Regions from separate parts of the Streptomyces sp. KL116D genome, predicted to be linked through region 4. Evidence: riboswitches for the same ligand, from Rfam matches in the RefSeq annotation. Region 4 holds a riboswitch; each other region holds the start of a gene.

Region 1 (7,301 bases), on a different contig from region 4:
CGTCTCCTTGACGGTGCCCGCGCGCGTGGAACCGCCGGCGCCGTACGTGACGGAGACGAAGTCGGGCGCGACCGCCTCGACCCTGCGCAGCGCGTTCCACAGGTTGCGCTCGCCCTTCGCGGTCTTCGGCGCGGAGAACTCGAACGAATACGTCGTCTTGCCGGTCGCGAGCATGTCGCGCACGGTGCGAGCGCGATCAGTCCTGGTGGAAGCGGTGCCAAGGGCCATACGGGCAGGTTACTGACGGAATCCGGTTGCCCCTAATCCCCGTCCACCCTGCGGACAGCGGGCCGGAACGCCTGTTCCCCACGGGTCACACGGTGCGCAGGCGCTTCGCGAACTCGGCCGCCGCGGCACCCGGATCGTCGGCCTCGGTGATGGCCCGGACGACGACGACGCGGCGGGCGCCGGCGTCCAGCACCTCGTCCAGGTTCCCGAGGTCGATGCCGCCGATGGCGAACCAGGGACGGTCGGTGCCGAGGCCCGCCGTGTACCGCACCAGGTCGAGGCCCGGGGCGTACCGGCCGGGCTTCGTCGGCGTCGGCCAGCAGGGGCCGGTGCAGAAGTAGTCCACGCCCTCCTGGACCGCGGCCGCGGCGGCCTCCTCGTCGGCGTGCGTGGAGCGGCCGATCAGGACGTCCGCGCCGAGGACCGCGCGGGCCGCGGGGACCGGCAGGTCGCCCTGGCCCAGGTGCAGCACGTCCGAGCCCGTCGCGTGGGCGACGTCCGCCCGGTCGTTCACCGCGAAGAGCTTGCCGTGGCGGCGGGCCGCTTCGGCGAACACGGCGAGGTGCTCGAGCTCCTCGCCCGCCTCCATGCCCTTGTCGCGCAGCTGCACGATGTCGACGCCGCCGGACAGCACGGCGTCGAGGAACTCCGGCAGGTCGCCCTGGCGCTTGCGCGCGTCGGTGCACAGGTACAGCCGTGCGTCGGCGAGCAGCGCGCGCTTGGAGTCGGCCATGGAAGTCCCCCCGTATGTGGTGCGGTGTCGGTGGCGTGCGCACCACACAGCCCGTGGTGCGCACGCCGGACGGTCGTCAGGTCAGACGGCGAGCGCCTGGGCGCGGCGCTTCACCTCCGTGCCGCGATTCTCGCTCAGCGCCTGCGCGGGGGTGCCCGGCAGGGTGTCGTCGGGAGTGAAGAGCCACTCCAGCATCTCTTCGTCGGTGAAGCCGTCGTCCCGCAGGAGCGTCAGGGTCCCGGTGAGGCCCTTGACGATCTTGTCGCCGTCGATGAAGGCGGCGGGCACGTGCAGTGCCCTGTTCTCACCACGGCGTACGGCGATCAGCTGGCCTTCCTTCACCAGCTGTCGCACACGCGTCACCTCGACACCGAACTGCTCGGCGATGTCGGGGAGGGTGAGCCAGTCGGGGACGAGAGCATCCGTCTTTGCGTCAATCTCGGTCACAGGACAAGCCTGCCATCCCGGACTGACACTCGGAAGCCGGGCCCCGCTGACCAGGCGTTCCGTGCGCGCGAACGGGTCGGTCGGGTCGGTCGGACCGCTCAGATCGCTCAGGCCGCTCAGGCCGGTCGGACCGCTCAGGCCACCGCGGCCTTGAGCGGCCGGGCGGGGTCGGCCAGCCGGTCGGGGTCCAGGACGGTGCCCGCCTCGATGAGCTTGCGCCCCTGCGCGAGGTCGCGGGGCTTGCCGACGGCCAGGACGGCCACGAGGGCGCCGTCCCGCAGCCAGCACACCGACCACGCCGCGCCGGCCGGGTCGCCGCGCCAGACCGTCGTGTCGGCGACCTCGTGGTGGCCGGCGTACTGCACGAAGCGGCCGAACTGCTCGGACCAGAAGTAGGGCACCGGGTCGTAGGCGGCCGGGGTCTCGCCGATGATGTTCGCCGCGACCGTGCGGGGCCCCTGCAGCGCGTTGTCCCAGTGGTGGACCATCAGGCGCTTCGCGTAGCGCGTCGACGGGAAGGACGAGCAGTCCCCCACCGCGTACACGTCGGGTACGGAGGTGCGCAGCCGCTCGTCCGCCACCACCTCGCGGTGGGCGCCCAGCTCGATGCCGGAGCCGGCCAGCCAGCGGGTGGCGGGGCGGGCGCCGATGCCGACGACGACGGCGCCCGCGGGCAGCCGCGTGCCGTCGTCCAGGACCACGGCCCCCTCCTCGACGCTCGCCACGCGCGCGTGGGTGCGCAGCCGGGCTCCGGCGTCCGCGTACCAGGCCGTCATGGGGGCGGCGATCTCCGCGGGCAGCGCCCCGGCCAGCGGTCGCTCGGCCGCCTCCACGACGGTGACCCGGCAGCCCGCCTCGCGGGCCGCTGTGGCGAACTCGGCACCGATCCAGCCGGCCCCGACGACGACCACGTCGCGCTGCTCGGCGAGGACCGGGCGCAGCCGCTCGGCGTCGTCGAGGGTGCGCAGCAGGTGCGTGCCGGGCGTGGCCTGCGCGCCCGGCAGCCGGACCGGCTCGGCGCCGGTGGCGACGACCAGGACGTCGTACGGCACCGGGCCGTGGGCCGTGTCCAGCTCGTGGTCGGCGGGGCGCAGGCCGGTGACCTCGCGGCCGAGTTCCAGGGTGACGCCGAGCGCCTCGAAGTCGACGTCGAAGGCCGAGCCCTCGGCCTTGCCGAGCAGGACGGCCTTGGACAGCGGCGGGCGGTCGTAGGGCTGGTGGGGTTCGGCGCCGATGAGCGTGACGGTGCCGGGGAACCCCTGTTCGCGCAGGGCCACCGCCGTCTGCACACCGGCCATGCCCGCGCCGACGATGACGACGTTCCGCTGCCCCGTGGGCGTCCCGTTCCCGCTCCGCTGCTCACTCACGGGATCACCTTAGGCACCTGATCTTGTGTCAGTCAGCGGCGTGGGCCACTCCCGGCCCGTGACGTCCTGCACACGTGTCACCGGTTTAGTGATCAAACCGGTGCGGTGATCTCCTCGACGACGCTGGTCCCGCTGCCCTCCTGCGACTCCCAGGCCCAGGTCTCGTCGAGCCGCAGGCGCCCGTCGGGCCGTTCGGACACGACGGAGACGCAGTGCCCGGAGGACGTGCTGCCGTCGGTCTTCAACTGGACGTAGCGGAAGTCGAGCCGGTCGCCGGCGCGGGTCCCCACGAGGTGTCCCCGCACGACGTCGCCGCCTTCGTAGTCGGCCCAGATCCGGCCGTCCTGCTCGTGGTAGCGGAAGCGCGTCCTGGTGCCCACCTGCCCCGGCGCCTGGTCGGCTACGGGGGCGAGGACGAGACCGTCGAGGGATCGGGCCACGGGCGGAGGCTCCCTTACTGGGGCTGACGGCGAAGAGTTAGGGTGGCCAACGTAAAGCACTCGCGGGAGCCCGTACGCAGCGGGCTGAGAGGGAGGCTGGAGCGGCCTCCGACCGTACGAACCTGATCCGGGTCATGCCGGCGAAGGGAGGGGCTGGACGCCCATGTCGCGTACGCCGAGCACCACCACCGACGCAGTCGTCGTCGGGGGCGGCATCATCGGTCTGGTCACCGCGTGGAGGGCCGCGCAGCGCGGTCTGTCCGTCGCGGTCGTGGACCCCGCACCGGGCGGCGGGGCCGCCCAGGTGGCGGCCGGGATGCTGGCCGCCGTCACCGAACTCCACTACGGCGAGCAGACGTTGCTCGGTCTGAACGTCGAGTCGGCGCGGCGCTATCCGGAGTTCGCCGCGGAGCTGTCCGAGGCGTCGGGCCAGGACCTCGGCTACCGCGCGTGCGGCACGCTGGCCGTCGCCCTCGACGCGGACGACCGGGCGCACCTGCGGGAACTGCACGCCCTGCAGCGGAAGTCGGGCCTGGAGTCCGAGTGGCTGTCGGGCCGGGACTGCCGCCGCCTGGAGCCGATGCTCGCGCCGGGCGTGCGCGGGGGCCTGCGGGTCGACGGTGACCACCAGATCGACCCGAGAAGGCTCGCGGGCGCCCTCGTGACGGCCTGCGAGCGGTCCGGCGTGGTCTTCCACCGGACGTGGGCCGAACGGCTCTCCGTCGCACGGGGCCGGGCCCGCGGGGTCGTCCTCGCCGACGGCGGCGAGTTCGCGGCGGACCAGGTGGTGCTGGCGGGAGGCAGCCGCAGCGGTCAGCTCGCGGGGGTCCCCGACGAGGTGCTGCCGCCGGTCCGGCCGGTCAAGGGCCAGGTCCTGCGGCTGACGGTGCCGAAGCGGTACGCGCCGTTCCTGAGCCGCACGGTCCGCGCCGTGGTCCGCGGCAGCCACGTCTACCTGGTGCCGCGCGTCAACGGCGAACTGGTCGTCGGCGCCACCACCGAGGAGCTCGGCTGGGACACCGAGGTCACGGCGGGCGGCGTCTACGAACTGCTGCGGGACGCCCACGAACTCGTCCCCGGCATCACGGAGCTGCCGCTGACCGAGACCCGCGCGGGCCTGCGCCCCGGCTCCCCGGACAACGCGCCGCTGCTCGGCCCGACGGCGCTGCCCGGACTCCTCCTGGCCACCGGCCACTACCGCAACGGCGTGCTGCTCACGCCGGTCACCGGCGACGCCATGGCGCAGGTCCTGGCCACCGGTGAACTCCCGGAAGAGGCCCGCCCGTTCACCCCCAGGCGCTTCAGCGGCGCCTCCTTGGAGCAGCCCGCATGAACGTATCCCTCAACGGTGAGCCGCGCGCGGTGGCGTCCGGCACCACCCTGGACGCCCTCGTGGCCACCCTCACCGCCGCGCACTCCGGTGTCGCGGCCGCGCTCAACGAGACCGTCGTCCCGCGCACCCAGTGGCCCGTCACGGCGCTCTCCGAAGGAGACCGCGTCGAAGTGCTCACCGCCGTACAAGGAGGCTGACTCGATCATGGCTGACGACGCTTTCGTCCTCGGCGGCACCACCTACTCCTCGCGCCTGATCATGGGCACGGGAGGGGCGCCGAGCCTCGACGTCCTGGAACGCTCGCTGACCGCCTCCGGCACCGAGCTCACCACGGTGGCCATGCGCCGGGTGAACGCCGACGTCCACGGGTCGGTGCTCTCGGTCCTGGAGAAGCTCGGCATCGGGGTGCTGCCGAACACGGCGGGCTGCTTCACCGCGGGAGAGGCGGTCCTCACGGCCCGCCTCGCGCGCGAGGCGCTCGGCACGGACCTGATCAAGCTGGAGGTCATCGCCGACGAGCGCACCCTCCTGCCGGACCCGGTCGAGCTGCTCGACGCCGCCGAGACGCTGGTCGACGACGGGTTCACGGTCCTGCCCTACACGAACGACGACCCGGTCCTCGCCCGGAAGCTGGAGGACGTGGGCTGCGCGGCCGTCATGCCGCTCGGCTCCCCGATCGGCTCCGGGCTCGGCATCCGCAACCCGCACAACTTCCAGCTGATCGTCGAGCACGCGCGCGTGCCGGTGATCCTGGACGCGGGCGCGGGCACGGCCTCCGATGTGGCGCTCGCCATGGAACTGGGGTGCGCGGGTGTGATGCTCGCCTCGGCGGTGACCCGCGCGCAGGAGCCGGTCCTGATGGCCGAGGGCATGCGGCACGCGGTCGAGGCGGGCCGCCTCGCGTACCGTGCCGGACGCATCCCCAAGCGCCATTTCGCCGCGGCGTCGTCCCCTTCGGAGGGGCAGGCGCAGCTGGATCCCGAACGCCCCGCGTTCTGATCGCACGCCCGGTCACAGCTCTGCTGCAGTACGGATCCGGTCCCGCCGCACGGGACCGGCCTGTCGGTGGCTCCTCGTAGACTCGCTGCGTGGACACGACCCTTCAGGACCCGTTGCTCGGGCATGTGCTCGACGGCCGGTACCGCATCGACGCACGCATCGCGGTCGGCGGGATGGCCACGGTCTACCGGGCCGTGGACACCCGCCTCGACCGGGTGCTCGCGCTCAAGGTGATGCACCCCTCGCTCGCGGCCGACGCCTCGTTCGTCGACCGCTTCATCCGCGAGGCCAAGTCCGTCGCCCGCCTCTCGCACCCCAATGTGGTCGGCGTGTACGACCAGGGCACGGACGGCGCGTACGTGTACCTGGCGATGGAGTACATCGCGGGCTGCACGCTCCGTGACGTGCTGCGGGACCGGGGAGCGCTCAGGCCGCGCGCGGCGCTGGACATCCTGGAGCCGGTCCTCGCCGCGCTCGGGGCGGCGCACCGCGCGGGCTTCGTGCACCGCGACATGAAGCCGGAGAACGTCCTGATAGGGGACGACGGCCGGGTGAAGGTGGCGGACTTCGGTCTCGTCCGCGCGGTGGACTCGGTCACGAACACGACGGGTTCGGTCCTCGGCACGGTGTCGTACCTGGCGCCCGAGCAGATCGAGGACGGCACCGCGACCGCGAGCGTGGACGTGTACGCGTGCGGGGTCGTGCTCTACGAGATGCTGACCGGCGCCAAGCCGCACTCCGGGGAGACCCCCGCCCAGATCCTGTACAAGCACCTGAACGAGGACGTGCCGCCGCCCTCAGCGCTGGTCCCCGGCCTCCCGTTCGAGCTGGACGAGCTGGTCGCGTCGGCCACCGCCCGCACCCCCGCGGTCCGCCCGCACGACGCGGTGGCACTGCTCGGCGACGTCAGGAACGCCCGGTCGGCGCTCAGTGACGCCCAGTTGGACGCGGTGCCGCCGCAGGCGCGCGACGCCGAGCACGCGGGCGCCGACGACCGTACGAGCGTGATCCCGCGGGCGATCCGGACGAACGCGGTGCAGCTGCCGCTGCCCGCCCCGGAGGACGAGCTCAACCGCACGAGCCGCCTGGCGACCCCGCCGCCGGCGCCGCCCGCGCCCGCCCGGCGCCCGGGTGGCCGCGGCCCGCGCCGCGGCGTGTTCCTGGTCGTCGCCGCGGTGCTGCTGGCCCTCGGCGTGGGAGCGGGCGTCTGGTACATCAACTCGGGGCAGTTCACGAAGGTCCCCGCCCTGCTCACCAAGACCGAGGCGCAGGCGAAGCAGCGGCTCGACGAGGCCGGGCTGCAGACCGGCCGGATCTCGCGCGCGTACAGCGACGCGTACAAGCGCGGCACGGTGATGGCCACCGACCCCGAGTCGGGTGCCCGCATCCGGGACGACGGCACGGTGAACCTGACGGTGTCGAAGGGCCCGGAGACCGTGGAGGTCCCCGATCTGAAGGGCACCGCGCTCACCACGGCGAAGAGCGACCTCAAGGGCCGGGGCCTGGTACCCGGCATGATCACCAGGGCGTTCAGCGAGGAGATCCCGAAGGGCTCCGTGATCAGCACGGACCCGGTGGCGGGCACGACCCGCAAGTCCGGTTCCGCGGTGGCCCTGGTCGTCTCCAAGGGCACGCCGGTCGACGTCCCCGACGTCACGGGCGACTCCGAGGACGACGCCGTCGCCGAGCTGGAGGAGGCCGGTCTGAAGGTGGAGATCGCCACGGACCGGGTCAACTCGGAGGAGGACAAGGGC
Region 2 (7,301 bases), on a different contig from region 4:
GGCGACCGGGGGTCGCTCGGCTGAGCGGCCCCCTGTTCCGCGACGAGACGCCGCAGACACCGCAGGCGCCGCAGACACCGCAGGAGCCCATGCCCAGCGCAGCACCGCAGCCCGCCCCCGCGGCGGCGCCGAAGCAGAGAAGAAGAGCGCGGGCCGCGACCTCGGGGCGGCCATAGGGGTCGGCGTCGGGCTCGGTGCGGTGATCATCGCGTCGTTGTTCATCGTCAAGGCCGTGTTCGTCGGCGTGATGGCGGTCGCCGTCGTCGTCGGCCTGTGGGAGCTGACGTCGCGGCTCGAGGCGCGCAAGGGCATCAAGGCGCCGCTCGTGCCGCTCGCCGTCGGTGGCGCGGCGATGGTCGTCGCCGGATACGTCCGGGGCCCCGAGGGCGCCTGGGTGGCGATGGCGCTCACCGCGCTGGCCGTCCTGGTGTGGCGCATGACGGATGCTGCCCGAGGGCTATCTGAAGCTGACGTCACGGCCGGTGTCTTCGCGGCCTTCTACGTCCCTGCTCCTCGCGACGTTCGTGGCGATGATGCTCACCGCGGACGACGGCGTGGCGGGTGCTCACGTTCCGGATCCTGACCGTGGTCAGCGACACCGGGGCGTACGCGATCGGCTGGCGGTTCGGCAAGCACAAGCTCGCGCCGCGGATCAGCTCCCGGCAAGACCCGCGAGGGTCTGCTCGGCGCGGTGCTGTCGTTCGCGATGGTGGCGGGCGTGCTGTGCATGCAGTTCCTGGTGGACGACGGCACGTGGTGGCAGGGCCTGCGTGCTCGGTGTCCTCGTCGCCGCAGTGCAGCGCGACGCTCGGTGACCTGGGCGAGTCCATGATCAAGCGGGATCTCGGCATCAAGGACATGGGGACGCTGCTGCTCCCGCCACGTGGCGGCATCGGGCGGACCGCTCTTCCGACTCGCTGCTGCCCACCGCTCCGGTGGTGTGGCTGCTGCCGTGGTGCTGTTCGTCGGATCGAGCTGACCCTCGACGCGACCGGTCGCCCGATCGCCCGATCCGGCACACTCTCTGATGAGCCCCCGCCTGAGCCGGCAGGCTCGTCGCCGTTACTGCCCCTGAGGCCCGGCGCCACGGCTCTACCGGCCTCCGACGCCTGCCGCTACCTTCGTGTACTGGGAACCGCCGCCGCTGAGGCATCGGGAGGCCGTCGTGCCGGTCGGACGACAGACGCAGACGCCACGCCGCCGCCGCGCTGGTTCATCCGGCTGGCCTGGGTGGTGCACCGCGGCGGTTACCGGGTGCTGGGCGGGAGGGTCGCGCTGCGGCGGCCGCGCGGGCGACGCTGGGGTGCTCCGGCTGACCACGACCGGACGCCGCACCGGCGACCCGCCGCGTCATCGTCGCCTACCTGGAGGACGGCCCGAACCTGGTCACGCTGGCGATGAACGGGTGGGGCCCGGCGAACCCGCCTGGTGGCTCAACCTCCAATCACGCCCGGAGGCCGACGCCGACCTGGTCGACGGCCATCGCCTGGTGCACGCCCGCGCCGCGACGGGAGACGAACGCACCCGCCTGCGGCCGCTGGCGCGAAACCGACAAGAACCTCGACGCCTTCGCCGCGCGCCGTCCGTCGCCGACGGCGGTGGTGTGCTGGAGCCCAGGGGTGGGCGGGCCGCTGGGCGCCGGGCGCAGGCTGACCGGACCGGCGATCCCAGAGCCGGGTGAAACGACCTCGCTCTGAAGGTGGGCTTCCAGGCTTCAGCCAGCTGAGCCCACCAGGTCGTCTTCGCTGCGGGCACTCATCGAAGGCCCAGGCCCGACGCCGGGGAGCGGAAAAGGCCGGCGCGCGGGGCCGACGGGACCGGGTAACGTCCTTGTCATGTTCTTCCAGACGCCGATTCACGAGTGAGAGCGTGACGGGCCCGCCGGCATCCTCCGAAGCCGCCGCCCGTCCCCCACCGCTGAATCCGTAGCTCACCTCACATCACCACCGGGAGAACCCGTGACCGACAGCAAGAACATCAACAACCCCGTGGGCCAGGGCGGCGGCCAGCGCAAGAAGCAGTCCCGCGCCGAACGGCAGAACAACGGCCCGCACCGCAACGCCGACCGTCGGCGCGCGGCCGACCAGAAGGCGGAGCTGCTGCGCAAGATGCGCGAGAAGACAGGGACGGGCACGACCGAGGGCTCCGGCCAGGCGGACGACGACACCGCCCAGAGCTGACGAACCACGGTCGCAGGCGGCACCCGCACGGGGCCGGGCCCCTCTGTGCGTACGCTCGTCGCCGTGACCGACGATGCGCGCCTCATAGCGAACTACCGGGTCCATGTCGTACCCGCGGTTCTCGCTCTGGCCAATCCGCCGTGGCAGCGAGACGTCTGGCTCGACCCGGCGGTGTTCGAGAACCTGGACCACGTCTTCCACACGCTCTTCGACGACTTCTGCGACGCCGACGAGCCCGAGCGGTTCCTCGGCATCAGCCTGCGAACCGAGGAAGAGGTCTCGCTCATGCGGGAGCTGGGCGTCGCCCTGGGCGTGGCGGAGGCCCAGGCACCCAATGACACGGACGAGGAATATTTGCAGTCGCCCGGTTGGCCGACGGTCGTCGCTGTCGCCGGGCGACTGGCGCGCGTCATGGTGGCCAACGACCTCGGAGAGCTTGTCACGCTGCACGAGTCCGATACCGAGGACTAAACGATCGTCGGCTTCGGGGCGCAGCCGACCCAGGTGAGCGTGGCGTCAGGGACTGCTGACGAAGCCGTCTGACTGGTCCAGGCGAAACGGTGAGCCGGGACTCGTCGCGTTCCAGCCCTGTGCGAGGGCCGACGTGATGGCGACGCTGACGTCGCTGGGCAGCACCGCGACACTCGGCGCTCCGACCCAGTTACTGGGGTGAGGCTGATTCGTCGTGACGACCAGGGTCGCCCCGGAGGCATCCGCATGCTCAACCGTGTACGTGCACGGTGACCAGCAGAGACCCTGGCTGTAGGTCGGCCGGCGGCGCAGGCGCCAGCGGTACGTCGTGCCGTCGACGACGATGCGTCGCGAACCCTTGCGGCCGATCGCCATCGTGAGCCCCCATCCCCTGGAATGGCCGCGATGCTAGTGCTCTGACCGCAAAGGTCACCTGGTTTGCTGTACTCCTGGCAGCTACTTCTTGCGCTGGCTATCGATCTCGGCGGACAGCACGACCATGTTGTGCAGATGGGTGTAGTACTTGGCCGCGTACTCGTCGTCGATCGCCGGAAGAACCTTCCCGAACGCCGACGTCAGCCGCGTCAGGCGTATGCCGGTCTGTTCGCTGAGCAGGCCTTCGTGGACGCAGGCGGCGTAGGCATAGGCATCCGAGTCGAGCATCACCATGTCCCAGCCCTCAACATCCAGGCCGCGGAAACCGGGTGGGAACGGCCTGGCCATGTGCTCTGCCATCATCTGCGCAAGCGCGCCGAGCTCCTCATCAAGCATGGGGAGATCCTGCCAGGCAACCCGGCGAACCTTTGCGGTCACAGCACTAGCTGGTCAGAGCATGGGGGAGCCGAGAATCCCGGGCCGTCCCTGGGCCGTCCGAGGCCGCTCAGCAGTGACCAGGGGCGACCGACAGTGACAGGGGTCCCAGGCGACGACCCCAGGTCACCCCCATCCATCTGCGACACTGGTACAGCCATGCCTAAGCCCGGAGAACTCACTTTCGTCGCCCCGCGCGGAGCCAAGAAGCCGCCGCGGCACCTTGCCGACCTGACGCCTGCCGAGCGCAAGGAGGCTGTCGCCGCGATCGGCGAGAAGCCGTTCCGCGCCAAGCAGCTCTCGCAGCACTACTTCGCGCGGTACGCGCACGACCCCGCGGAGTGGACCGACATCCCCGCCGGTTCGCGCGAGAAGCTGCGGGAGGCGTTGCTGCCGGAGCTGATGACCGTCGTGCGGCATCTGTCGACCGACCAGGACACCACCCGCAAGACCCTGTGGCGGCTGTTCGACGGGACGCTCGTCGAGTCCGTGCTCATGCGGTACCCGGACCGGGTCACCATGTGCATCTCGTCGCAGGCCGGGTGCGGGATGAACTGTCCGTTCTGCGCGACCGGCCAGGCCGGGCTCGACCGGAACCTGTCGACCGGTGAGATCGTGCACCAGATCGTCGACGGGATGCGGGCCCTGCGGGACGGGGAGATCCCGGGTGGTCCGGCGCGGCTGAGCAACATCGTCTTCATGGGGATGGGCGAGCCGCTCGCCAACTACAAGCGGGTCGTCCAGTCCATCCGTGCGCTCACCGATCCCGAGCCGGACGGGCTGGGGCTGAGCCAGCGTGGCATCACCGTGTCCACCGTCGGGCTGGTGCCCGCCATTCACCGGTTCTCCGACGAGGGCTTCAAGTGCCGCCTCGCGATCTCGCTGCACGCCCCCGACGACGAGCTGCGCGACACCCTCGTACCCGTCAACACGCGGTGGAAGGTCCGGGAGGTGCTGGACGCCGGGTGGGAGTACGCCGCGAAGTCCGGGCGCCGGCTGTCCATCGAGTACGCGCTGATCCGGGACATCAACGACCAGGCGTGGCGCGGTGACCGGCTCGGGCGGCTGCTCCGGGGCAAGCCCGTGCACGTCAATCTCATTCCGCTGAACCCGACCCCCGGGTCGAAGTGGACGGCGTCGCGGCCCGAGGACGAGAAGGCGTTCGTCGAGGCCATCGCCGCGCACGGCGTGCCCGTCACCATCCGGGACACCCGTGGCCAGGAGATCGACGGGGCCTGTGGACAGCTGGCGGCCACCGAGCGGTAGCCTTGCCGGTGTACGTCTCGTACAGGCGTACTGACATCTGCATATTCCGACAGGGGAGCGCCACAGCGCTGAGAGTGCGGTATCGACCGCAGACCCTCTGAACCTCGCCCAGGTCATTCTGGGTAGGAAGTTCGGTCAACACTCCAAGCTGTTGCGCCCTGCCCGGAGACCGTGAGGTCCCCGGGCAGGGCCGCGTCTCTTCCTGGTCACCCCCAGGAGGAAAACCAGTGAGCAAGAAGACGTACGTGGCCGTGGCCGTGGGCCTCGGTCTCGTCACGCTGTCCGCGTGCGGGTCGTCGAACGACTCGGGATCCGGCGGCGACTCCAAGACCGTCACCCTCGTCAGCCACGACTCGTGGGCCGTCTCCAAGAACGTCCTGGCCGACTTCGAGAAGAAGTCCGGCTACCAGGTGAAGGTCCTCAAGGACGGGGACGCCGGCGAGGCCGTCAACAAGGCGATCCTCTCCAAGGGCAACCCGCAGGGCGACGTCTTCTTCGGCGTCGACAACACCCTGCTGTCGCGGGCCCTCGACAACGGGATCTTCGCCTCGTACAAGGCCGAGGGCCTGGCGGACGTGAAGAGCGAGTACCGGCTCGACAGCGGCAAGAACCGGGTGACGCCCGTCGACACCGGCGACATCTGCGTCAACTACGACAAGGCGTACTTCGAGCAGCACGAGCTGACGCCGCCCGCTTCCTTCGCCGACCTCACCAAGCCCGCCTACAAGGACCTGCTCGTCACCGAGAACGCGGCGACCTCGTCGCCCGGCCTCGGCTTCCTGCTCGGCTCCGCCGCGAGCCAGGGCGACGACGGCTGGCAGGGCTACTGGAAGAAGCTCAAGGCCAACGGCGTGAAGGTCGTCGACGGTTGGGACCAGGCCTACAACGAGGAGTTCAGCGGCAGCGCCGGCGGCAAGAAGGCCAAGGGCGACCGGCCGCTCGTCGTCTCGTACGCCTCCTCGCCGCCCGCCGAGGCGATCTACTCCGACCCGCAGCCCAAGACGTCGCCCGTCGGCGTCGCGACGGGGACGTGCTTCCGGCAGATCGAGTTCGCGGGCCTGCTCGACGGCGCGAAGAACGAGAAGGGCGGTCAGGCGCTCATCGACTTCCTCGTCTCCAAGGAGTTCCAGGAGGACATGCCGCTCAACATGTTCGTCGACCCGGTGACCAAGAGCGCCACCCCGCCCGCCGAGTACACCAAGTACGCGGTGCCGGTCGACGACGCCGAGACCATGAGCCCCCGCAAGATCGCGGACAACCGTGACGACTGGGTCAAGTCGTGGACCTCGCTCGTACTGAAGTAGCCGGCAAGGCAGTCGACGAGGCAGTCGACCAGGCCCGTACGACTCGTGCGGGCGGTGCGGCGCGGCTCGGCCTCATGGCCGTGCCCGTCGCGTTCTTCGGCGTCTTCTTCGCCTATCCGGTCGCCGCGATCGTCGAGCGCGGGCTGCACGTCGACGGCGGCTGGCGGTTCGGGCGGATCCTGGACGTGCTCGGGCAGTCCGACATCCGGCACGTCCTGTGGTTCACGGTGTGGCAGGCGCTCGCCTCCACCGCGCTGACCCTGCTGATCGCGCTGCCGGGCGCCTATGTGTTCGCGCGGCTCGACTTTCCCGGCAAGCAGGTGCTGCGGGCCGTCGTGACCGTGCCGTTCGTCCTGCCGACCGTGGTGGTCGGGACCGCGTTCCTCGCGCTGCTCGGGCAGGGCGGGCTCCTCGACGAGCTGTGGGGCGTGCGGCTCGACACGACCGTGTGGGCGATCCTGCTCGCGCACGTCTTCTTCAACTACGCCGTCGTCGTCCGGACGGTGGGCGGGCTGTGGGCGCAGCTCGACCCGCGGCAGGAGGAGGCCGCGCGGATGCTCGGCGCCTCCCGGCTCACGGCCTGGCGGAAGGTGACGCTGCCCGCGCTGGGACCCGCGGTCGCCGCCGCCGCGCTGATGGTGTTCCTCTTCACGTTCACGTCGTTCGGCGTCGTGCAGATCCTGGGCGGGCCCGGCTTCTCGACCCTGGAGGTCGAGATCTACCGGCAGACCGCGCAGATCTTCGACCTGTCCACCGCCGCGGTCCTGACCGTCGTGCAGTTCGTCGCCGTCGGCCTCGTCCTCGGCGTGCACGCCTGGACCGTCCGCCGCCGGGAGAGCACGCTGCGGCTCGTCGACGCCGCGCAGACGGCCCGGCGGCCGCGCGGTGCCGGGCAGTGGACCCTCCTCGGCGGGGTGCTGGCCACCGTCGTCGTGCTGATCCTGCTGCCGCTCGGCGTGCTGGTGCAGCGGTCGCTCGACACCCCGGACGGCTACGGGTTCGCGTACTTCCGGGCGCTCGGCGACGCCGACGGCGGGACCTTCCTCGTCCCGCCGATCGACGCGGTCCGCAACTCGCTGGAGTACGCGCTCGCCGCCACCGGCATCGCGCTGGTGATCGGCGGGCTCGCCGCCGCCGCGCTCACCCGGCGGGCCGGCCGGCTCGTGCGCGGGTTCGACGCGCTGCTGATGCTGCCGCTCGGCGTGTCCGCGGTGACCGTCGGATTCGGGTTCCTGATCACGCTCGACGAGCCGCCGCTGGATCTGCGGGC
Region 3 (7,301 bases), on a different contig from region 4:
TCGGCGGTGATCGCATCGAAGTCGATCAGGTCGAGGTAGCCGAGCGCTGTTTGGCCGCCGTCGTGCGCGATGATGGCGCGCACTTCGGGATCCCGCAGGAGACAGTTGAACTCTTCTGCGATCTCCGTCGGCCGCGCCGCGCTCCACCAACGGTGCCGGCCCGCTTCGAGGAGCGGTGCCCGGCGCACGCGGAATCCCATCCGCTCCAGCACGACCACCGCCCGTTCGAGGTCCGCCTCGTAGGCGGCGTGGAGCGGCCCGGACAGCGACGCGACGACGACGAGATCTCCGGGCCTCAGGGCACGAGGTCGCAGCAGCTGAGGCAGTGCGGTGCGGGTCACCGGGGCAGTATCCCGACGGTCGCCGTTGCACGCGACGCAATTACCGGCACCTGCCCACGAAGCCCCGGAACCCGCGCACGGCGCTCTCCGAGGCCACGCGTGCTCCCCTGAGCGCCGGGCCGTCCGCATCACGCCGCCCGCTCCATGTTCTGGTCACCAGCTCACAAGCTGCCGCCAGACGGTTCCGATCGTCGCGACGACTCCGAGAATCAGGCCTCTGCAATGTCGCCTCGCCGGGCGCCGACGGGCCGCAGGACGGGATCCGTAACCCAACGGCGTATGCCTGCCCGGGGCAGCCCGGGCAGGCGCGAAGCCGATCCGGCCGGTCAGGCCTGCGGGGCGGCGTTCACCACGACCTTCGCGGAGTTGTTCGTCGTCTCCGGGTCGAAGTCGAACGTCCCGAAGACCGGACGCACCACGACCGGGCCGGTGGTGTCCTGGACCACGCTGTCCACGCGCAACTGGAAGGCGAAGGCGCGCTCGGCGTTCTCCGACACCCAGTACGGCAGGTTGCAGTCGTAGCGCGGGGCACCGACCCGGTCCGGGTAGTAGCCGCCGGTCAGCGTGCGCGGGCGGCAGTCCGCGGGGGCGCCGGTGACGGTCGTGCCCTGCGGCACCCGGAACTCGACGACCGCGGCCGGGTCGCCTGAGCCCAGGTTGCCGAACCAGGCCGGGCCCTTGTTCTCGAAGCGCAGCTCCGCGGTGACGGTCTCGCCGGCCGCGCCCGTGACGTCCGCGCCTTGCACCGCGAAGTCCGCGGTGTTGGCGGCACGCACGGACTGCACCACGTAGTTGTCCTGGTCGTCGATGTCGCTGACGCCACCGGCCGGGGCCACGTCGAGGTCGAGGCGCTCGTTCAGCGCCTTGCCATTGACGTCGACCCGCAGCGGCTCGGGCAGTTGCACGCTCGCGCCCGGGGCGATCTCGTCGTCGAAGGTGCAGGTGGCGTGCGTCATCGGCGCGTCCTCGTCGCCACCGGCGTGCCGGTAGGCGCACTGCGGGTACGTGGTGGCGAAGTCGAGGCCGTAGGAAGCGCTCATGGTGACGGTGTAGCCGTGGGCCGTCTCGTTGCCCTCGTTGGTCACGGTGAACGGCACTGTCGTCGTGGAGCCGGGCTCCGCACCCGTGACCGGGTCCGGCTCGGCGAGCGCGAGGTCCGGCCCCGACGCCACGGTGACCGTGGTGGTGAATCCGTCCGGCGACTTCATGGTGCCGGACGGGGTGGTGGCGGTCGCCTTGTACGTGACCGTGCCCTGCGCGCCCTGCTGCGCGCCGGCGGCGGCGCGGATCCCCAGGTGCACGGCGTCGACGTTGGTCACCGGGATCACGCCGTCGATCGTGCACACCGCGACGGTGCCCTCGGGTGCGCAGTTCGCCGGCCAGACGACGTCCGCCACGCCGGCGAGCCCGGACACGTCGACCGTCAGCCGCCCGTCGGTGACCTTGACGTTGCTGTTGTCGTGGTAGAGCCCGAGGTCGAGCGAGCGGGCCGGGGGCTCACCGCCGTCCACGCCGAGCGGCACGTTCAACTCGTACGGGGACTGCACCCACAGCGTGTCCGAAGCCATCGCGGTCCCGGCGCCGAGGCCGACCACGAACAGGCCGGCGACGGCGGTTCCGCACGCGCCAAGCCGCACGGCGCGGCCGACGGAGGCTCTCTGCATTACATCCCCCAGGGGTGTCGGGGAGCCGGACGCTCCAACTCCTCGACCCTCAGACGATCTTGGAGGGGACAAGGTTGTACCGCCGTGGATCATCACCGGGACGCATGACGCACGGTGAGCCCATCTGCCGTGCCGGGCAGCCCAGTTCAGCTCCCGGCGGGACCGTCGTGCGACGTCCGCCGACGCAGCCGGAACGGTGCGTAGACCGCGAGTCCGACCAGGAACGCGACGTAGTAGCCGAGGTCCGCGCCGTGCAACGCCTCGGCGACCGGGCCGACGTACAGGCTCGTGTTCATGAACGGGACGGTGGCGGCGAAAGCGCAGAGGAACGCCAGGAGCGGGGGCAGAGCGGAGCGGGTCCTCGTGCGTTCGACGGAGAGATCCATGTCGGCGCCGCCCCGCTCGCGGCCCCGCGCCCACCAGTCGACGACCACTACTGCCACGAAACCGGGGATCCAGTAGCCCACGAACAGCAGCACGTTCTGGAAGCGGGCAGCCGTGTCGGCCGCATGCATCCACAGCACGAGGGGAAAGCCGAGGAGTGCGGCGAGGGCCGCGGCCAGGGGGCGCGGGATGCGGACGCCGACGGTCTGCAGGGCGAGCGAACCGCTGTAGTCGTTCATCGCGTTGCTGCACAGCGCGGCCAGAGCGACGGCGAGCAGGCCCACCGATCCGAGCACTCCCCCGCCGAGCACGGTGTCGACGCCGCGCGCGGTCTGGTCGGTGAAGATCGAGGCGCCCCACAGGCCGAGCGCCTGCACGCCCGTGAAGGACACGACGACGCCGAGCAGCGTGCACCAGAACATGCGGACCGGTGAGGTGGCGCGGGGCAGGTAGCGGCTGAAGTCGCTGGCGTACGGCGCCCAGGAAAGGGCCAGGCTCAGGGCGATCGTGCTGGTCAGAGCGAAGGCTCCGGCGCGGTCGGCGCCATGGACGGATCCGTGTGCCTCGGGCGTGACCCCGATGTGCGCGAGGCGGAGTGCCAGCGCGACGAAGGCGACCGCGAGGACGGCCGTCATCCACTGCTGAAGGCGGTGGATCACCTCGTAGCCGAACGCCCCGAGCAGTCCCTGAGCCGCCATCATGACCAGCGCCCCGAGCCAGAACGGCCATCCGCACAGCCGCGCGAGAGCGTCCCCGCCGAACAGGCCGATGAGCGCGTCCCAGGCGATCGACGACAGCCATTGCACGGTACCGGGCAGGACCACTCCCCCACCGAACGCGAGCCGTGCGAGGGGGAGTTGACCGGATCCGGTGCGGCTGCCCCAGGTGCCGAGGTACGCGGTCGGCACGGCGCCGACCAGCGTGCCGAGGACGACCGCTGCGAGCGCGGTGGCGAAGTCCAGGCCGAGCGCGATGCCGACGGTGCCGGTGAAGACGCCGCTCATGGTCAGGTTCGGCGCGAACCAGACGGTGAAGAGGCGTCCGGCGCCTCCGTAGCGGTGGGTTTCGGGTACGGGGGCGATGCCGTGCGCCTCGATCCGCAGGTCTCCTGGTGCCGCGGGCATCCGCCCGTCGAGTGCGGTCCGGGGCGCGGGTGTGGCCGGGTGCGTGGAAGCGTGCGGTATCGGCATCGCTGACATCCCTCCGCCAGTGCTAACTGGTTCAGGTTCTACGGGTGTGATCTCAGCCCCGGCGCTGTCGCGGGGCACCCCGTGTCGGGCAGTACGAACCAAGAGGGTAACCGGTACTACGGGCGCTGCCGCACGCGGGCCCTCGCCCGCCTCAGACCGCGCCTGCTGCTGCGCCTGCGAGCCGCCCCTCGCCCGCGCCTGCACCGCCGAGCCGCCCGTCGGCCTTCACGGGCCGACGGCTGGGGCCCGCACAGTCGGACGACCTCAGACGGCCATCCCGTAGACGATGGTGAACAGGGTGCCGAGGGAGCCGATGAGGAACACCCCGGTGATCCCGGCAATGATCAGCCCCTTGCCCTGCTCCGCGCTGAACGTGTCACGCAGGGCCGTCGCGCCGATCCGCTGCTTGGCGGCGCCCCAGATGGCGATGCCGAGGCACAGCAGGATCGCGACGGCCATGATGACCTGGATCATCGTCTTCGCCTCTGTGCCCAGCGTCCCGAAGGGACCCCAGTCGGGGGCGATGCCGCCGATGATCGTGGTGATGTCGCCCTTGTCCGCAGCGAGCAGCATGTCGAGTCCTCCGTGGGGGTGCGGTCTACGACGTCTGTCTGGATCACGTTCGGCCTGCCCGGCCAGCATCCCGTCAGCCTCACCGTACCCCTGGGCGACGGCACCATGGCAGACCGCGCCCCTCTGCTCCAACTCGGAACACGCACTGCCCAGTTCGGGCGGCGGGCGCAGCACTCTCTGCGGGGCGGGCCGTACGCACGGCCTCTGCGGCAGGGAGGTGGGCCCCGCGGCAACGGGGCCCACCCTCGAACGCCCTTGCCGTGTTGTGCCTGGACCAGCAGACGCGGCGGGGCGGGGCACCTTTAGGTGCCACCTCCAGTCTGCGGCCGCGAGCGACCCTCTGCGCAGCGTCCCGGATGAATCCGGATGAAGAATTCAACAATCCGGTCCGCCCCTGCCGCCGACCGGGCCGACCTGCGGCAACGCCCCCGCGCAGCATCTCGGCAGCGCATACCCGGCACATCGCGCAGAAGCCCGGCACCCCTGCAACTCCTTGGTGACCAACAGGGGTTGGCGGATGATGGCGACAGGCCGGGGTTCGTGTCGCGGCAACGACGCAACTCCGTGAAGACCTGGACCAGCAGATCGGAGCCTTCCCATCATGTACCTTCACCGCCGCCGCGCACCCTCTTCCAACCCGCCGCCGGAGACTCGCCGGGCACAGTGCGTGGGAAGCCGCCGGAGGTGGCCGCACACCACGATCGGGCCGTCACAGGTCGTCGTCATCGTGGTCGTGCTGAGCCTTGCCAGCCTCCTGACGCTGCTTGGTGTGCCCCCTGCCTCCGCGGTCGCTCTGCTCGCCGCTGCCGGCTTTGTCGCCCTCGACCTTGCAACGCCGGTGGCCTGGAGCCCGAGCAGTCCGCAACCGATTGCCCGTTGGGGAGCGTGACGGCCAGAGCCGACGGACAGGAGTGCGTCGGCCGGCGCGCAGCCGGGGAGTCCAACCACAGCGCAGGTAGAGAAGTTGGGCTCCCCCGCTGCTCCCTGTAGAACCGACCGCCGAGCGCCGACGGCAAGGGCCAGCCTGGCTGTCGGCCGATGCGCCCCGGGCTGTGGACACGGCGCTGCTCTCGAAGTCGATCACTTAGCGGAGCTGGAATGGGACGGAACGAAGCACCGATCTCCGAAGCCGACACCGCCCTGGGGCACCTCGTACAGCTGCTGCGCGACGCGCGTCAGGAGGCCGGGAGTCCTTCCTTGGCCACGCTCGCGGCTCTGTTGCACGACGCCCACCGCAAGGCCGGCAAAACCGCGTCCAAGGAACCCGGCGTCGCGAACTCCGCCTTCGCCATGATGGCCGCACAAGGCGGCTACTCGGTCTCTGCCCTGTCCAAGGCCGCATCAGGACGTGCCCTTCCCAGCCCGCGCATCACCGAGGCGTACTTCCTGGCATGTCGCGAATACGTGGAGAGGCACGGCGATGGCGCGAAGCTGACCACGACGCTCACCGAGATCCGGGAGCAATGGAAACGAGCCAGCGCCGAAAGGGCCGGCGCGGGCACTGTCCCCATCCCGGACAGCCCGGCCACCCAGAACATCCAGCAGCAGACGGAGGAGCTGTCGCAAGCTGCCGCCCTTGCGGGCACACCTGGGCAACTCATCAGGCTGATGCGCGAACTCAAGGACATCAACACCGTGTCCTATGCGGAACTGGAGCGCCGGGCCAGACGATTCCGCAACCCCCGACGCGTCGCGCTTCCGCACTCCTCACTCGCCGACGTGTTGCAGGAGAAACGGCTACCGACCAGAAGCCTCCTGGAATCGCTCCTCATCACCTTGAACGTACCGACCGAGGACTGGGACATCTGGCAGCAGGCCCGCGCCAGGTCCCTCCAGCAAACCGCAGCTTCCTTGGCCAGTTCACCACGCACGTCACCTACAGACGCGCCCTCCTCGGCCGGCACTCCGGCCCCTCCGCCCAACCGGGACGATGCCGAGTGGCAGACCCGGGTCGACGGGATCGCCCAGGCCGTCGCCGGAACCAAGAACCGCGCCACCAAGAGGCTCGTGCGCGACGCGGCCAAAGGCTGGCCGGCCGAACGCATTGCCCAACTCGCCGACCAGCTCCTGATCACCGGACACGAAACCGCCGCGACGGCACTCCTTGAGATCGCCGGAGAGACGGACTCCACCGCCGACCGGGAGCGGCTTATCCGCGAGCTGCGCCGACGGGGCTGGCTCGCCCAGGCCCAACTGCTCGAAGTCATCGACATGGCCCGCGTGGAACCTCTGCTCACCACCCTGGACAGCCTCCGAAGCGAGCGCAAGCGCGATCAGGCCCAGTACCTGCTGGCGCTGCCGATCCGGCGTGAGGACAGTGTCCTGCTCGCCGGAATGATGCCGCGCCTGCAGGCCCGCGGCTGGCACTCGGACATCGAGTCGCTCCTGGGCTCCGCTGCACAGCGCTGGCCCGCCGCATCGGTCGCCCACCTGCTGGTCCGTCTGCAGCGCGACCTCGCCGACGATCTGGCCCGCCGGCTCCTGGACCTGGCCGGCGCGCGGCGCGCGGCCGTCCCGCTCGCGGAACTGGTGAGCGAGCTGAGGACCCAGGGCCTCGACGCTCATCCGGTACTCGCCGCCGCGGCGGGCCGCCCCTTGCCCGAGATCCTCGAACTCGTCACGGGACTGCGGGCCGCGGGACACGACAGCGTGGCCGAGGAGCTCGCCCGCAGGTGCGCGCCCCGGTCCTTGCTCCCTCAGCGAGTGCGGGAACTGATCCTGCTCCGGGAACCCGGCGCCTCGACGCACGATCTCGACGCGGCGCTGCGGCTGACGCTCCACCTGCCCCCGGCGGAGCTGGCCAATTTGATCATCTCCCTGCACCGCGCCTACCGATCCACGCTTGCCGACCGGCTGACCAGGACCGCAGGCCGCGGGCTTCCCTCTCACGACGTGTTCCAGGTGGCCGCCGCACTGCGCCGCCACGGCCTGCCCTACGGGCTCTACGCGGCGGGCATCGTCGAGCGCTACGCCGTGCGGGTCCAGGGCAGCCAGGTCCCGACATCCGTGTAGAGCCGTCCCTCCGGCGAGTCGACGGGATGAGGGCGCACTGCGACCGCCGTCCGGTTCGACGTCTAGGTGTCCATGGGATTGGTCCCGCTGAGGAGCATGGCCGCGTGCCTCGGGCAGCTCACCGACAGCACGGCTAC
Region 4 (7,301 bases):
GCATGCCGTGGTGGGTGAAGTGGGTCGCGGTGCCGGTCATCGCTCTGGTCGTGTTCGGCGGGCTGATCGCCAGCGTCGTCGGCTTCGTGATCGGCCTGCTCTTCAAGATCCTGGTGTTCGCCGCACTCGTGGGCGGGCTCATCTATGTCGTACGGAAGTTCATGACGGGATCGTCCTCGCGCAGCGACTGGTGAGCGGCGGGGTGAACACACGTGCGGGCTCTGGTCGCCGCGTCGTGCGAAGGTTCGCACGACCGGGGGAAGTTTCCCTTCCGGGCCCGCACAAAGCGGTGGCCAAGGGTTAAAGTCCGGAATCCGACGGCTTCACCCCCGTGAGCCCCGGGTATGCGGGGGACCCCATGCGCATCGGGAGTGAACCTTGGCCACGGCTGATCCCGCACCCGCCAGCCCCCAGACGCTCATCGGCTCGGTCCAGCGAGCGATGCGGCTCCTCGAGGCGGTCGCGTCGCACGTCGACGGGGCCCCCGCCAAGCAGCTCGCCCGGGAGGCCGGGCTCGCCCTCCCCACGGCGTACCACCTACTGCGCACGCTCGCCCACGAGGGATACCTCCGCAAGGAGAACGGCGTCTTCGTGTTCGGCGACGCAACCGAGCGGTTGAGCAGTGGCGGAGCGCAGCAGAAACGTCGCGGCATGATCACCGACGCGCTGCGGCACTGGCGCGACACCATCGGCGTCCCGATCTACTTCGCGGTCTACCGCGACGGCGAGATCGAGATCGTGGCGGTCGCCGACACTCCGGCCAATCCGGCCGTCGAGGAATGGGCCGACTTCCGCGAGACCGGCCATGCGCACGCCATCGGCCAGTGCCTGCTCTCCCAGCTCGACGAGGAGGCCCGGCTGGCCCATCTCGAGCGCTATCCCTCCCGGTCCATCACGCCCTACACGGTGCGTGACGATCGCTCACTCCTGCGCAAGCTGAGATCCGTGGGACGGATGGAGCCCATCATCGAGCGGCAGGAGTACGCACTCGGCACGGCCTGCGCCGCCTTCCCGCTCACGATCGGGTCGACCGCGGCGACCTTGGCCATTTCGCTCCCCACCCACCAGGCCGAGAAACTGCTTCCCGCCGCACGTCAGTTGCAGCAGGAGATCGGGAAGCTCGTAGGGACACTCGCCTTCTCTATCAGCATCTGAAAACTCACTCCTTGTGATCCTCCGTGTACGTTGAGCAAGATGCCAGCAGTGTCAGGAAGGTCATTCCTGGCCAATCGACGGCAAGTTGACGGGGTAGGCGATGCGCGAGTCGGTACAAGCAGTTCAGGCAGAGGTCATGATGAGCTTCCTCGTCTCCGAGGAACTCTCCTTCCGCATTCCGGTGGAGCTCCGGTACGAGTCCACCGATCCGTACGCCGTGCGGCTGACCTTCCATCTTCCCGGAGACGCGCCCGTGACCTGGGCGTTCGGCCGGGAGCTCCTCGTGGACGGGGTCAACGGGGCGGCAGGCGACGGCGACGTACGAGTCTCTCCCGTGGAGCTCGCGGGGGGTGGCGGCACCGGTGAGATGCCGGGCGAGGTGCACATCCGGCTCCAGGTCGGAAACGATCAGGCGCTGTTCCGGGCCGGAGTGGCCCCGATCATCGCCTTCCTCGACCGTACGGACAAGCTGGTCCCGCTGGGTCAGGAGCAGGCCCTCGCGGACTTCGAGGCCGATCTCGACCAGGCACTGGACCGGATCCTGGCCGAGGAGCAGAGCGCGGGCTGACCCGCCGTCGGACGGTACGACAAGAGGCGTAACGCTTCAGCAGCGCGGTGCACCCGAGCAGTTCCGCGCACTCAGCGCTTACGCCGTCGGCCTCTGCCCGTACGCACCGGAGCGGCCTGTACGGGCCCGTGGGACCCCGGGCGGTCGGCGGAGACCACCAGGGCGGCCAACGCGGTCGTCACCGGCACGGAGGCCACCAGGCCGATCGAGCCGACCAGCGTGCGCACGATCTCCTCGGCCACCAGCTCGCTGTTGGCCACGTCGAGCACGCCGCTCTGCGCGATCGAGAAGAGCAGCAGCAGCGGCAGCGCCGCGCCCGCGTACGCGAGCACCAGGGTGTTGACGACGGACGCGATGTGGTCGCGGCCGATCCTGATGCCCGCCCGGTACAGACCGCGCCAGCCCATCGTCGGGTTGGCCTCGTGCAGCTCCCACACCGCCGACGTCTGCGTGACCGTCACGTCGTCGAGCACCCCGAGGGAGCCGATGATGACGCCCGCGAGCAGCAGACCGCTCATGTCGATGTCGGGGTACAGACCGTGGATCAGGCCGGTACTGTCGTCGGTGTTGCCCGTCAGCGCGGCCCAGCCGATGAACAACGAGCCCAACAGGCCGATCAGCAACAGCGATACGAGCGTGCCGAGCACCGCGACGGAGGTTCTGGCCGACAGGCCGTGGCACATGTAGAGCGCGATCAGCATGATGGCGCTCGCTCCGACGACCGCCACCACCAGAGGATTCGACCCCTGGAGGATCGCGGGCAGGATGAAGAACGTCAGGACGAGGAAGCTGACCGCGAGCGCGACCAGCGCCATGAGGCCCCTCAGCCGGCCCACCACGACCACGGCCAGGGCGAAGATCCCGGCCAGCAGCGCCATGGGAATCTTGCGGTTCACATCGGTGACGGAGTACTGCAGGTTCTCCGGGGCGTCGGGTGCATAGGCGACGATCACCTTCTGGCCCTCGTGCAACTGCCGTGGTGAGTCCGGCTGCACGATCTCCGTGAACGTACGGCCCTTGTCCTTGCCGGTGTCGATGCGGATCGTCGCGTTCTCGCAGGTGCCGCTGGGCTGGTCCGTGCCGGCCGAGCCCTCGGCCGTGGTGGGGTCGCCGGCCTGGTTGCCTCCCGAGGCGTGCACGGACTTGCAGTCGACCTTCTCGACCTTCGTGACCGTGGCCTGCTGCGTCTGGCGGTCGAAGCCGACTCCGGTGCGTTCGTGCGCCGGTGCGCCGCCCGGCCACAGCACCGCGAGCCCCACGACGACCGCGACGGAGAAGGGGATCAGGATCGCGGCGATGACCTTGCGCAGATGCTGCGAGACGGGCGCCGCCGGTCCGTGGCTGTGGGAGTGCCCATGGGGAGGATGGGACGGCGGAGGAGGGGGCTGCTGCGTCGTGGTCACCGCCCGATCATCGCAAGAACGGCAGGGGCCCTCTGTTCAACGCGTCCGACATGACGCTAGCGTGGAGGCACCTTTGCACACGCGGGAGCTCGGAGCACCGGGCTGAGAGGGCGCTGACCTTCGTACCGAAGCGTGTTTCACGTGAAACGACGTGGAACATCCTGGGACGGACTTCGCTGCGTCGACCGCCGAACCTGTTACCGGGTAATGCCGGCGTAGGGAGTAGGTCTCATGACCACAACGGACGCACGCACGCCTGCCTCCACCCAGGGCGAGAGCTCTGCTGACGAGGCCGGGAAGTCCATCGGCTGGCACAAGGGGTACATCGAGGGTTCACGCCCCGACCTCCATGTGCCGGTCCGTCAGGTGCATCTCACCAACGGGCAGTCGGTCACGCTGTACGACACCTCCGGCCCGTACACCGATCCGACCGTCGACACCGATGTCCGCAGGGGCCTCGCGCCGCTGCGGGAGAACTGGATCATCGGCCGCGGCGACACCGAGGAGTACGCGGGACGCCCCGTCCGGCCCGAGGACGACGGCATCAAGCACACGTCGCCGCGCGGCGGTCTGCGCAACCTCGACGCGGTCTTCCCCGGCCGTCCGCGCCAGCCGCGCCGCGGCCGGGACGGGCAGGCCGTGACCCAACTCGCCTACGCACGCCGGGGCGAGATCACCCCGGAGATGGAGTACGTGGCCATCCGGGAGAACGTCGAGCCCGAGGTCGTGCGCGACGAGATCGCGGCCGGCCGCGCGGTGCTGCCCGCCAACGTGAACCACCCGGAGATCGAGCCGATGATCATCGGCAAGCGGTTCCTGGTGAAGGTCAACGCCAACATCGGCAACTCCGCGGTCACCTCGTCCATCGAGGAGGAGGTGGAGAAGATGACGTGGGCGACCCGCTGGGGCGCCGACACCGTCATGGACCTCTCCACCGGCCGCAACATCCACACCACCCGCGAGTGGGTACTGCGCAACTCCCCCGTGCCGATCGGCACCGTGCCGCTCTACCAGGCCCTCGAAAAGGTCGACGGCAAGGCCGAGGAGCTGACCTGGGAGATCTACAAGGACACGGTCATCGAGCAGGCCGAGCAGGGCGTGGACTACATGACGGTCCACGCCGGCGTCCGCCTCCCGTACGTCCCGCTGACCGCCAACCGCAAGACCGGCATCGTCTCGCGCGGCGGCTCGATCATGGCCGCCTGGTGCCTCGCGCACCACAAGGAGAGCTTCCTCTACGAGAACTTCGAGGAGCTCTGCGAGATCCTCGCCGCGTACGACGTCACGTACTCCCTCGGCGACGGCCTGCGTCCCGGCTCCATCGCGGACGCCAACGACGAGGCCCAGTTCGCGGAGCTGCGCACGCTCGGCGAGCTCAACTCCATCGCCAAGCGGCACAACGTGCAGACGATGATCGAGGGCCCGGGCCACGTGCCCATGCACAAGATCAAGGAGAACATCGACCTCCAGCAGGAGATCTGCGAGGAGGCGCCGTTCTACACGCTCGGCCCGCTGACCACCGACGTCGCCCCGGCGTACGACCACATCACCTCCGGGATCGGTGCCGCGATGATCGCCTGGTGGGGCACGGCGATGCTCTGCTACGTCACGCCCAAGGAGCACCTGGGTCTGCCCAACCGCGACGACGTGAAGACCGGTGTCATCACGTACAAGATCGCGGCGCACGCGGCGGACCTCGCCAAGGGCCACCCCGGTGCGCAGGACTGGGACGACGCGCTCTCCGACGCCCGCTTCGAGTTCCGCTGGGAGGACCAGTTCAATCTGGCCCTCGACCCGGACACGGCACGGGAGTTCCACGACGAGACGCTGCCGGCCGAGCCCGCGAAGACCGCGCACTTCTGCTCGATGTGCGGTCCGAAGTTCTGCTCGATGAAGATCTCGCAGGACATCCGCCGCGCGCACGGCACCACGCAGGCGGAGGTCGAGGCGGGCATGGAACAGAAGTCGAAGGAGTTCGCCGACGCGGGCAACCGCGTCTATCTGCCGATCGCCGACTGAGCACGGCGACGAAAGCACAACGGCATGACTGAGGGCTCGGGGCCCGCGCAGTTCGCCCCGAGCCGATGTCACGGCCCCGTGCCCCGCCGGAGGTCAGTCCGGCTGGTGCTCGGGGCCGCCGAAGTCCGGACTGGAGAAGTCCGGGCTGGAGTAGCCGGCGCGCTGCCCGGTGGCGGTGCCGCCGCCGTCCGGGCTGGAGAACCCCGGCCGGTTGTAGCCGAGTTGGGGCATGCGGCTGGTGGAGCCGCCGCGGCTGCCGCCGAGCGAAGCGCCGCCGCCCGTCGGGGGGTCCGCGAGGGCCTCCCGCAGGAACGGCAGGATGCCACGCTCCAGAAGCGCTTTGCCCCAGGCTTCCCGGGCCCGCGCCACCTCCTCGCTCGACTCCCCGTGCGCGCCCGCCTGGAGTGACGTCGCCCCGTTGCGCAGGGCCGTCAGCAGCAGGCAGACGGCCGCGACGAGGATGCCCGCCGCGGTGAGGGCGCCGAATATCCAGCCGGCCGCGAGGAGCGTGTCGGCGAAGTCGGGTGCCGGGTTGAGCATCTTCAGGATGTAGCCGACCAGCAGGAAGATCGCGGCTGCGGTCCCGGCGAGAACCGGGGCGAGCACGACGGCGACCGCGGCGACGCCGGGTCCCGTGGTCTCCGCGACCAGACCGATGGTGGTGTTTCCGGACTCGGTGGCGGTGCCTCCTTCGCGTAGCGGACGGACGGGCCGCGGCGAGGTGCGCAGTTCCTCGCGGACCTTGACGAAATGCTGGTACTCGGTGGCGGCCGCCGTGCTGATCAGTGCGGCGGCGTTCAACGCCATGGTGCGCAGCTGTTCGGGGTTGAGCCGCTGGCCCACTGCGGCGAGATCAGGCCGGTTCGGTGCGGTACGCAGCGCCTCATCGAGGATCCGCTCGAACTCGGGGCGGTCCTCGTTCAGCAAATGCGGAGCGCTGTTCATGTGCATCCCCCGATGCTCCGTAGGGCTTGGTGGCCCGCATGGTTACGAGCCGTCGGGCAGAAACGGAGGGGAGCCTGCTACGGATAAGCCGATGGTAGAGCTGTCACGGCACACGGTGACAGGGGGTTTCCGGAAATTGGCCCCCTGGCCAGCCGAAGCCTCCGTTTACCGCGCCTGCCCGATCAACCCTCAGATATCCATGGGGAGTTGCTGGACCAGCAGCTTTCCGGCCATGGTCACGCCGCCGTCCATCGCGATGGCGAGGCCGCCCGCGTACACGTGCGGTCCCTCGACGACGGGCCCGCTGTCGGCGGAGTCGGTGCTGTCGGCGCCGGCTTCGGCGCCCACCTCGCCCAGGAGGTACGGGATCGGGCTGTGGCCGTGCACGACCCGCGAGCCGCCGTACGCGCCGAGCAGTTCCTGCACGGCGCCGGGGCCGCTCTCCTCGTCCCGGAAGGCGAACCGCTTGGTGAACTTGCGGAACAGGTCCCAGCACTCGTCCGCGTCGTTGCGCGTGAGCGTCTCGCGGACCGTGTCGTTGACCGCCTCGATCGAGTCGCCGTAGTCGAGGTAGGCGGTGGTGTCGGAGTGCATGAGCAGGTGGTCGTCCTCGAGCTCGATCGCGTCGAGCCGGGACATCCACTGCAGGTGCACGTCCTGGAGGCGGTCCATGTCGGACTTCTGGCCGCCGTTCAGCAACCAGGCCGCCTGGAAGGTGGCGGTGCCCGCGCCGGAGTTCACGGGGGTGTCGCCGAACCGCTTGGCGCCGAGCAGCAGCAGCTCGTGGTTGCCCATGAGCGCCTTGCAGTAGCCGCCCGCCGCGGCCGCCTCGGCGGACAGGCGCATGACGAGGTCGATGACGCCGATCCCGTCGGGACCGCGATCGGTGAAGTCGCCGAGGAACCACAGGCGCGCGTTGCCCGCCGCCCAGTTGCCCTCGGCGTCGAGCAGGCCCTTCTCCTGCAGCGCCGCGACCAGCTCGTCGATGTAACCGTGCACGTCGCCCACGACGTACAGCGGGCCGTGCCCGTCGGCCGGCGGCGCGGGTGCGGGCGCCGGCTGCGGGATCTCGACCTGGACCGTGTCCCCGCGGTTGATGACCGGCAGGTCGCGCGCGGTCGGGGTGTAGCCGTCGGGGAAGGCCTCGGCATCGTCCGGGGCGGGGCCGGATTCGGGCTCGGTGGGCACCACGTTCGCCGGTACGTCATGGA

What was found. Region 4 has a riboswitch for thiamine pyrophosphate ahead of thiC (phosphomethylpyrimidine synthase ThiC). Riboswitches for the same ligand answer to the same signal wherever they lie in the genome.
Region 1: it holds a riboswitch for thiamine pyrophosphate, as region 4 does, so the genes downstream of both, thiO (glycine oxidase ThiO) here and thiC (phosphomethylpyrimidine synthase ThiC) in region 4, are expected to answer to the same signal.
Region 2: it holds a riboswitch for thiamine pyrophosphate, as region 4 does, so the genes downstream of both, RBJ77_RS06715 (thiamine ABC transporter substrate binding subunit) here and thiC (phosphomethylpyrimidine synthase ThiC) in region 4, are expected to answer to the same signal.
Region 3: it holds a riboswitch for thiamine pyrophosphate, as region 4 does, so the genes downstream of both, RBJ77_RS33050 (cytosine permease) here and thiC (phosphomethylpyrimidine synthase ThiC) in region 4, are expected to answer to the same signal.

What each region holds. Positions count from the first base shown of each region.
Region 1 is NZ_JASERH010000087.1:65,728-73,028, forward strand. It holds gene metF (methylenetetrahydrofolate reductase [NAD(P)H]) at 1-228, opposite strand, end outside; gene thiE (thiamine phosphate synthase) at 314-961, opposite strand; gene RBJ77_RS35320 (Rv2175c family DNA-binding protein) at 1,043-1,408, opposite strand; gene RBJ77_RS35325 (NAD(P)/FAD-dependent oxidoreductase) at 1,543-2,775, opposite strand; gene RBJ77_RS35330 (hypothetical protein) at 2,868-3,215, opposite strand; TPP riboswitch at 3,268-3,381, shown strand; gene thiO (glycine oxidase ThiO) at 3,379-4,548, shown strand; gene thiS (sulfur carrier protein ThiS) at 4,545-4,745, shown strand; gene RBJ77_RS35345 (thiazole synthase) at 4,753-5,547, shown strand; gene pknB (Stk1 family PASTA domain-containing Ser/Thr kinase) at 5,637-7,301, shown strand, end outside.
Region 2 is NZ_JASERH010000018.1:90,870-98,170, forward strand. It holds gene RBJ77_RS06675 (phosphatidate cytidylyltransferase) at 1-583, shown strand, start outside; partial or broken gene RBJ77_RS06680 (phosphatidate cytidylyltransferase) at 586-834, shown strand; gene RBJ77_RS06685 (nitroreductase/quinone reductase family protein) at 1,166-1,681, shown strand; gene RBJ77_RS06690 (DUF6243 family protein) at 1,959-2,180, shown strand; gene RBJ77_RS06695 (hypothetical protein) at 2,244-2,651, shown strand; gene RBJ77_RS06700 (hypothetical protein) at 2,697-3,026, opposite strand; gene RBJ77_RS06705 (hypothetical protein) at 3,108-3,422, opposite strand; gene rlmN (23S rRNA (adenine(2503)-C(2))-methyltransferase RlmN) at 3,621-4,727, shown strand; TPP riboswitch at 4,769-4,874, shown strand; gene RBJ77_RS06715 (thiamine ABC transporter substrate binding subunit) at 4,955-6,031, shown strand; gene RBJ77_RS06720 (ABC transporter permease) at 6,007-7,301, shown strand, end outside.
Region 3 is NZ_JASERH010000084.1:202,348-209,648, reverse strand. It holds gene RBJ77_RS33060 (LD-carboxypeptidase) at 1-341, opposite strand, end outside; gene RBJ77_RS33055 (hypothetical protein) at 668-2,005, opposite strand; gene RBJ77_RS33050 (cytosine permease) at 2,152-3,588, opposite strand; TPP riboswitch at 3,571-3,671, opposite strand; gene RBJ77_RS33045 (hypothetical protein) at 3,844-4,152, opposite strand; gene RBJ77_RS33040 (hypothetical protein) at 5,251-7,164, shown strand; gene RBJ77_RS33035 (hypothetical protein) at 7,227-7,301, opposite strand, start outside.
Region 4 is NZ_JASERH010000026.1:57,102-64,402, reverse strand. It holds gene RBJ77_RS08140 (DUF5326 family protein) at 1-194, shown strand, start outside; gene RBJ77_RS08135 (IclR family transcriptional regulator) at 421-1,155, shown strand; gene RBJ77_RS08130 (SsgA family sporulation/cell division regulator) at 1,256-1,723, shown strand; gene RBJ77_RS08125 (YibE/F family protein) at 1,795-3,126, opposite strand; TPP riboswitch at 3,198-3,365, shown strand; gene thiC (phosphomethylpyrimidine synthase ThiC) at 3,358-5,145, shown strand; gene RBJ77_RS08115 (hypothetical protein) at 5,239-6,096, opposite strand; gene RBJ77_RS08110 (metallophosphoesterase) at 6,280-7,301, opposite strand, start outside.